Regions from separate parts of the Pseudoalteromonas sp. BDTF-M6 genome, predicted to be linked through region 2. Evidence: predicted binding sites of a transcription regulator. Region 2 holds the regulator's gene; the other holds the start of a gene.
The links. Region 2 encodes sigma-54, which starts transcription at its own class of promoters, with help from an activator protein. Its sites were predicted from a motif close to GTTGGCACGNNNNTNGNNT; they were not measured.
Positions count from the first base shown of each region.

Region 1: the regulator sigma-54 is predicted to act here: its motif matches at 2,535-2,553, upstream of KD147_RS13665 (flagellar basal body rod protein FlgF).

Region 1 is NZ_JAGXTQ010000006.1:13,847-18,237, reverse strand. It holds gene KD147_RS13680 (flagellar basal body P-ring protein FlgI) at 1-229, opposite strand, end outside; gene flgH (flagellar basal body L-ring protein FlgH) at 241-933, opposite strand; gene flgG (flagellar basal-body rod protein FlgG) at 946-1,734, opposite strand; gene KD147_RS13665 (flagellar basal body rod protein FlgF) at 1,756-2,499, opposite strand; gene flgE (flagellar hook protein FlgE) at 2,619-3,980, opposite strand; gene KD147_RS13655 (flagellar hook assembly protein FlgD) at 4,018-4,391, opposite strand, start outside.
Region 2 is NZ_JAGXTQ010000002.1:345,811-350,201, forward strand. It holds gene rapZ (RNase adapter RapZ) at 1-321, opposite strand, end outside; gene ptsN (PTS IIA-like nitrogen regulatory protein PtsN) at 440-886, opposite strand; gene hpf (ribosome hibernation promoting factor) at 888-1,175, opposite strand; gene KD147_RS05875 (RNA polymerase factor sigma-54) at 1,201-2,688, opposite strand; gene lptB (LPS export ABC transporter ATP-binding protein) at 2,712-3,437, opposite strand; gene lptA (lipopolysaccharide transport periplasmic protein LptA) at 3,434-3,964, opposite strand; gene lptC (LPS export ABC transporter periplasmic protein LptC) at 3,954-4,391, opposite strand, start outside.

The DNA of each region.
Region 1 (4,391 bases), on a different contig from region 2:
GCAAATTGGCCGGCAAAGTAATGCCGAAACTATTGAGCATGGCCTTAAAACTTTGCTGGGTATAGCGGTTTTTCTCACCGGTGCCGGGAAGACCCACCACCAGACCATAACCCACCAATTGGTTGCTTCGTACGCCCTCGACCATGGCCACATCCTTGATGCGCTCGGCCTGAGCCGGCAGGCTTGCCAAAGTTACGAGTGTGGCGATGATGACGCTAAACCATTGCATATTGATACTCCTTAAAACGGAAATAACGAGCCCATAAAGAAGCGCGACAGCCAACCGGCACTTTGCGCTTCCTGCATGTCACCCTTACCCGAATACTGAATGCGGGCATTGGCAATGCGGCTGCTTTCCACCGTATTTTGGGCGCTGACATCGGTCGGGCGCACTATGCCCTCTAGGCGAATAAACTCCTGACCGGTGTTTAAGGTGAGCCATTTTTCACCGCGGATCACCAGATTGCCGTTGGGCAACACCCGCATCACGTTAACCGAGATATTGCCGGCTAAGCTGTTCGATTGATTCGACTTGGCATCGCCGGTAAAGGCTGCGTTGGATTTTACTCCCAGCTCTATGCTGTCGCCGCCGATATTCACCGGGTTGCCACCAAGACCAATAACCGGGTCCAGACCCACTTCGGTTTCCTTATCGGTTTCGGTTTTCGCCGTTTTTGACGCCTGGGTCGACTCGCGCAGCACCACGGTAATGATGTCACCGGTACGCAATGCCTTTTGATCCGCATACAGATCATTGGCCAACACAGGGTTAAACAAGCCCCCATTATTGTTGATGTTTTGCGGCGCCTGCTGCGGATACATGGGGGCGTAATAGGGATCATCCGCTACCACGGTGGCATTTTGCGTCGTTTCGCAACCGCTTAATGCCAGGGTAGCCGACACACCGGCCGCCAACCATAAAGACCTAGTCATCATAATGCTGCCTTAGAGTTGCTGGTTAATGTAGCTCAACATCTGGTCCACGGACGAAATCACCTTGGAGTTCATCTCATACACGCGCTGGGTTTCAATCAGGTTCACCAGCTCCTCGGTGACATTCACGTTAGAGGTTTCCAGTGCCCCTTGAACTATGATGCCAAGGCCATCGACACCCGGGTTACCCTGCACCGGCGCGCCACTGACGGCGGTTTCGGTATAGAGGTTTTGACCCATGGGTTCCAAACCAGATGGGTTGATAAAGTCACTGATCACCAGCTGGCCAATCACCACGTTATCCGCCTGACCGGCAATGCGCACCGAGACCTCACCGTCTTGCGAGATGGTCAGTGATTGAGCATCGTCGGGCACATTCATTTCCGGTTGCACCGGGAAGCCGGCACCACTGGTGACGATACGGCCGTCTTCATCCGTGGTGAATTGGCCGTTACGGCTGTAGGCAATATTGCCATCGGGCAGTAATACCTCGAAAAAACCCTGGCCCTGGATCATCCAGTCCATGGAGTTTTCGGTGCTCAGCATATTACCCTGAGAAAAGTTCTTTTGGTTTGCTACCACCTTGGCACCGGCGCCAAGCATCAGGCCCGAAGGCATTTCCGTGTCCTGGGACGAACGCCCGCCCGGTTGATTAATATTCTGATAGAGCAGGTCTTCAAAAATGGCGCGGCTCTTTTTGTAGCCCACCGTACTCGCGTTGGCGAGGTTGTTGGAAATCACCGAAATATCGGTTTGTTGGGCATCAAGCCCGGTTTTACTGATCCACAATGCTGGGTTCATATTATTAACTCCTCGCTAAGGCTAAACGATGCGCAGCAATGATTCGGCGCGCTGATCATTTTCTTCGGCGGTTTTTATTAGCTTGACTTGTAATTCGAATTGGCGTTGATGGCTGATCATGTCCACCATTTCATGGACCGGATTGACGTTGGATGTTTCCAACGCTCCGGGGATAATGGAAACCTCGGCGGAAACGTCAATGTTTTGACCTTCGCGGGCACGAAACAGGCCATCATTGCCTTTTTCGACCTGGCGACCGCTGGCCTGCACTATTTTCAGCCTGTCCACTTCCTCTAGAAAGTTGGCCGGCGCGCCCTGGGGGCGAACCTGTATGGTGCCATCCTTACTAAAGCTGACTTTTTCTATGGGTAGAGGCAGAATAATCGGGCCGCCCTCGCCCACCACCTGGCGACCTTCACGGTCCACCAGCAGGCCTTCTTGAGTAACGCTCAGCGAGCCGGCCTTGGTGTAGGCCTCGCTACCGGCATCATCGAGCACAGTCAACCAGCCCTGCTCGCTCATGGCGATATCGAGATCGCGTCCGGTAGCGGAAATACCGCCGGCACTGGTGTTGGTTCCGGCACGCTCCTGCAAGGCGAAGACCCGGGTCGGCAACCCTTCACCAAAGGCCTGCATCGACCGCGCCTGAGCAATATCGGCTTTAAACCCCGTGGTATTGGCATTGGCCAGGTTATTACTCTTAACCGCCATCCCCAACAGGCTTTGTTTGGCGCCGGAAGTTGCTATATACAGCATTTTATCCATTGGCTTGCTCCCACAATTCTTAACTAGGGTAGGAAAAGCAAGATTAATACCAACAATGACGACAAAATAAGGACACAAAAAAGGCCACGTAAACGTGGCCTTAATAATCTCAACTACCCTTAGCGGATCTGCAGGATATTCTGCTGCAATGTTGAGTTCACTTCCAACGCCCGCGAGTTGGCCTGGAAGTTACGCTGTGCGGTGATCAGGTCCACCAGCTCGTTGGTCAGGTTGGTGTTTGACTGCTCGAGCGCCGAGGAGTTAATGGTGCCCAGGGTGCCCGTGCCCGGCTCACCGGCAATCGGCTCACCGGATTCAATACTTTCTTTCCAGCCGGTGTTACCCACTTGCTGCAAACCTTGTGAGTTCGGGAAGCGCACCATGGCGACCTGGCCCAGGAAGGTGGAATCGCCATTACTGTACGACGCCACAACCTTACCGTCGGTGCCAATATCGATGCCCGCAAGACGACCTACGGTCGAGCCGTCTTGCTCCAGGGCTTTCACTTCAAAGCGGCTGGCATACTGAGTCGGTACCTTGTTGGCGGTATTACCCTCATCGCGCCAGTTCAGCTCCACACCCGAGTCCGGGAAGGTGGCGCCATTGTCTAACAGAGTCGACAAGCCGGTGCCCGGTCCTGCCGGCAGCGTAACCTCATCAAAGGTGCTCGGGGTCACATTCGGGTTGCCATTGGTGGTCGCCGGTAAGCCACTGGAATCAAAGCCAAACTCAACCAAAGGCGTAAACGGCGAAGCTGGTTGCTCGGCGCCCGTGCCCGGATCGATGACCTTGCCATCCATAGTCGCATACACTTCCCACTCGTTAGGCGCCGTAGCCGGGTCTTTTTTAACGAAGAAATACTGCAGAATATGCGGCTCACCCAGCGAGTCATACACAGTGGTCGAGGTCGACGAGTTATAGGTGGCACGGTCGGTCGGCTCAAATACTAGGCCCGGGGCATCGGCGGTGGCATCCAGGTTAAAGGATGAATACACGTTTTGTGTGGCGCGCGGCGAACCGGATGCATCGGGGATCTGGATCGGGTTGGCGGTGCTTAGGCTCACCGATGAGGTATCACCTGAGCTGGGGTCGACCGGGAAGCTTTGCAAGAAGTTACCCTTGGCATCGACCATAAAGTTATCGTCGTTGAGCTTAAAGGCACCGGCGCGGGTGTAGGTCATGTCTTGCGATGCCAGGCTGTCGGTCATGGCAAAGTAGCCGTCGCCTGTGATCGCCAAATCCAGAGCATTGTTGGTAAATTTAAGTGAGCCCTGGTGGAATTGTTGTGCCACCATGGTGGTTTGCACACCGTCGCCGCTTTTGGTTTTGCCGGCACTGAATACCGAAGCCGCATACACATCGGCAAATTCGGCACGTGACTCTTTAAAGCCCGTGGTATTGACGTTGGCAATGTTGTTCGCGGTAACGTCCAAGTCTTTCTGGGCTGCAGCAAGCCCGGTTAATGCGATATTGAAACTCATGTTTCACCTCTTCGATTAGTGCCTAACGGCGCAGCTGTTACACAGAAATTTCCGCTACCTCAGATAGTCGCACCGCGCCCTCTTTGGTATTGACGATAATTCCATTTGCGCCATTAATATTGACGCTCTCAATATTCTTAAAGGTTGCCAGGGGCAAGGCGTTAAATTCGCCATTGATGCTGCCCTCGGCGACAATTTGATACTCGCCCGGCGGGAATGGCTGACCATCTGCGTCCAGGCCGTCCCACTCAAAACGAATAGCACCGGCACTTTGCGCACCTAAATCCACGGTATCGATAATTTGTCCGCTGCTATCTTTTATGGTCAGGGTCAGGTTATCCACCGTATCCGGTGCCAATACCGTACCCTTACTTACTTCACCGCTGTTAAGCTCTATGGTGTCCGACTCCA
Region 2 (4,391 bases):
CATCGACAGCGGATGCAGGCGTCGGGTTTCCGAGAAGCGTTTGATCAGGGTTTGCTCGTCACTGTCGAGATAAAACAGGGTCGGTTGCGAGAATTCCGGCAAGTAGCCGAGGATATCGCTAAATTCTTGTTCTTCTTTGGGGAGGTTGCGAACGTCTATGCTGACGGCAATTTTATCGTAGTTGTCGGATACGCTGCGCACCAGGGCGGGCAATAGGTTGACTGGGATGTTATCGACACAATAGTAGCCGAGATCTTCTAACACATGCAGGGCGACGGATTTACCGGAACCAGAGCGCCCACTGACAATAATCAAATCCATTTATCCACACCCCTTGCCGAGCCTTTACGCCGGCATCAAGTTAAACACCTGAGCTATTTGAGCCTATCATCCTGGTTGAACTGCCGAGCTGTTCCGTCGAGCTTTGGGTAACTGCGCCTTAGGCGACCATTAACTGGTAAAGCTCTTGATCACTGGTGACCGCTCTTAACTGCTTACATAGCTGTTTATCTTTAAGTTTATCAGCAATTTTCGCTAAGGTCTTGAGATGTTGTTCACATTGATTGCCTGGTACGAGCAGTGCCACAAAGATATCTACGGGGCGGTTGTCGATGGCATCAAAATTGATCGCTTCACGGTTGGTAACAATAATGGCCACGGTTTGCTCTATGCCATCAAGACGACCATGAGGAATGGCAACCCCTTTCCCTATGCCTGTGCTGCCAAGCTTTTCACGGGCCAGGAGCGAATCCAGTATGGCTTGTTCGCTAAGGTGGGGGATATGCTGGTGGGCTACCTGAGAGAGGTATTCCAACATTCTTTTTTTGCTATTAAAAAGGACCGCAGCTTTGCTGCAGTCCTTGGAAAAAAGTAAATCTAAGCTCATTTTAATGACGAGACAATTTCTCTTTATGTTTGATTACCTGGCGGTCTAATTTATCAATTAAGCCATCGATCGCCGCATACATATCCTGGTGCTCTGCGGTGGCAAACAATTCGCCGCCGTTTACATGAAGTGTTGCTTCTGCTTTTTGTGTGAGTTTCTCAATATCAAGAATGACATGCACATTATTAATATGGTCAAAGTGACGCTCTAGTTTAGCAAATTTACTATTCACATAGTTGCGAAGAGAGTCTGTGATTTCTACATGACGACCGGTAAGATTTAATTGCATAAGCATTTTCCTTCTTGTCTAACGTCTATATCAAGCTTTTACGTTGATTTGACGGTGGAATGGCCAACGATTCACGATATTTTGCAATCGTTCGTCGAGCCACTTTGATTCCTTGCTCTGCTAGTATGTCGGCAATCTTGCTATCGCTTAACGGCTTGGCAGGATTTTCCGCGGCTACTAGCTTTTTGATCAATGCTCGAATCGCGGTGGATGAGCATTCACCTCCATTCTCGGTATTCACATGGCTGGAGAAAAAGTACTTTAACTCAAAGATCCCACGTGGCGTGTGCATGTATTTTTGTGTGGTAACGCGAGAGATTGTTGACTCATGCATTTCCACCATTTCTGCAACGTCATTGAGGACCATAGGTTTCATTGCTTCTTCGCCATGTTCAAAGAATGCCTGTTGTTGCTGAACAATGCAATTAGTTACTTTAAGTAAGGTGTCATTGCGTTGTTCCAGGCTCTTAATAAACCATTTTGCCTCTTGCAAGTGAGAGCGAATAAATTGGCTGTCACTTTGTGATTTGCAGTTGCGACCTAGAGATGCGTAGTGATCGTTCACACGTATCTTTGGCATGCTGTCGGGATTTAACTCCACCTTCCAGCGCCCCTTGACCTTCTTCACCGATACATCCGGGATCACATATTCCGACTCTTCACGCACTATGGTCGCGGCGGGCTTTGGATTCAGGCTGTGTATCAGTGTCATCACCTCTTTCAACTGCGCTTCTTTAAGCTTAGTCTTTTTCATTAAGGTGCGATAGTCACGGTTACCAAGCAAATCAATATAATTACAAACTACCTCTTTCGTCTCGTTAAGCCAAGGGGTTTGAGGTGAAAATTGATTGAGCTGGATCAACAAGCATTCTTGTAGTGAACGGGCGCCAATCCCAATGGGATCAAACATTTGGATGCGCTTTAGCACGGCTTCGATTTCGTCTAGCTCGATCTCTTCTTCCTGCTCATCATGGCTGATACTTTCGAGCAGTTCTTCGGTGCTAAGGGTAAGTAAGCCGTTGTCGTCGATGGCTTCGATAATTGCGGTGGCAATGGCTTCATCGGTGGCGCTAAAGGGCGTCAGTCGCAATTGCCACATCAGATAGTCGTGCAGGGTTTCCGTGGTCTCCCCCTGATAGATGGACTCATCATCCGGCATAGGCGCCGATGAAGCGACCGGGGCGGCGCTGATGTACTCGTCCCAGGATACGTCCATGGGCAGTTCGTCGCTGATCGAGTCATTATTTAGTGCGTCGGAACTTTCAACTTCGTCTTGATTGGTTGCGCTGTGTTCGCTTTGGCTGTCGCCGTCGGCCGCCGAGTTTTTATCGCGCGGCAGGTCGCTGTCGCCGTAATGCTCTTCTTCGATTTCGAGCAAGGGGTTCGCATCAAGTGCTTCTTGAATTTCTTGTTGGAGATCCAAAGTACTGAGCTGCAACAGGCGAATGGCCTGCTGCAATTGTGGGGTCATTGTTAATTGCTGGCCTAAGCGCAGCTGTAATGATTGCCTCATGTACTCTAACAATCCTTTTGTGATTAAAGCCTAAACTGCTCACCTAAATACACATCGCGTACGGTTTGGTCTGCTAATACCTGCTGGGGAGTTCCTGATGCGATCAATTCGCCATGGGAGACGATATAGGCAGTTTCACATACGTCTAATGTTTCGCGCACATTGTGGTCGGTGATAAGGACGCCGATGCCACGGTTGCGGAGGTGTTCAATGATTTTCTTTATATCTAGCACCGAAATGGGGTCAACACCAGCAAAAGGTTCGTCGAGCAGGATAAATTTCGGGTTAGCGGCCAAGGCGCGAGCAATTTCCACGCGTCGGCGTTCGCCGCCGGACAGGGCCATGCCTAATGAGTCGCGAATATGCTGGATGTTAAATTCGTCCAGCAAGCCTTCCAGCTCGCTTTCACGGGCGCTTTTATCAAGCTCCTTGCGCGTTTCCAAAATCGCCATCAGGTTTTGATAGACGGTTAATTTACGGAAAATCGACGACTCCTGTGGCAAATAGCCTATTCCCAAGCGAGCGCGCGAATGCATTGGCAGCAGGGTGATGTCCTGCTCGTCGATACTGATCATGCCCTTGTCGCTCGGCACCAGGCCCACAATCATGTAGAAGGTGGTGGTTTTACCGGCACCGTTAGGGCCAAGCAGACCGACTATGCTGCCGGCTTTGACTTCCAGACCCACGTCCTTGACCACTTCACGGCCCTTATAGCTTTTCGCCAGTTTGCGCGCCTTCAGCGTGGTCATGGTTGTTCCTTCTCTTTCTTTTCGTCGGTTTGTGGCGTTAGTGTGGTTCGCACTCGGGTGCTCGAATCTTTATCTTTTTCGGCACTGATTAGCTGCTTGTTTATATCATAGCTGATCGTCTCGGCAACGATCTGTTGATCGGCCATGGCGATTTTGGCGGTACCCGAGATTTGCAGCATTTGCGTGGCCACGTCGTAGCGAATTTCCTTGGCAGAGGCGGTGATCTGGGTGCCATCGGCCATGGTTTCACTGTAAATAGCTGGGTTGCCGGTGGCGATAAGCAGCTGCTTGTTATCACCTAGCTCCGGGCGACGGTGGGCCTCAAGGCGATCCGCCTTGATCTCTCGTTGACCATGAACAATGTGCACATTTTTATCAAAAATAGTGATGTTTTCTTTGATCAGCGCTTGTTGTTTATCGGCGTCGATCTGTACTTCCGTCACCGCGCTTGGTTGCTCTGCCCAGGCATTTACAGCGCCTAGTCCGAATCCCAAACCTATGATTAATGCTTTGAATTTACTGGTCATAATATACCGTTCGCGTATGTTTTATTAGTTCCACTATCTCTGTATTGATATCTGCTTTCAAGCCCTGACCGGTGATCAGTAGATCCGGTCCCCTGAGCTCAACACTTTGTTCCGACTCCATACGTTGGGCATCAATGTCTATTTGGATAGCTGCTGCTTGGACCTTTTCGATCATTGCCCCTGGTATTAAGTTGGTGGCGATGACGTTGTTTTCCAAGATCAAAATATTGTTATTGTAGAGCGTTGCCTCGTCGGCGGTGACACGCCAGCGTTCACCGTCGTTATACAGGGTAAACACAGGTTTTTTGAAGTGGGTAAAACCCAGTTCGTCGAAGAGCTCCATATGTTCAGCATATACGGTGTGGCTTAACGCGCCCTGATCGTTGTAGCTGCTTTGTCGCAGCCCGGTAGCAATGTAATCCGGGAT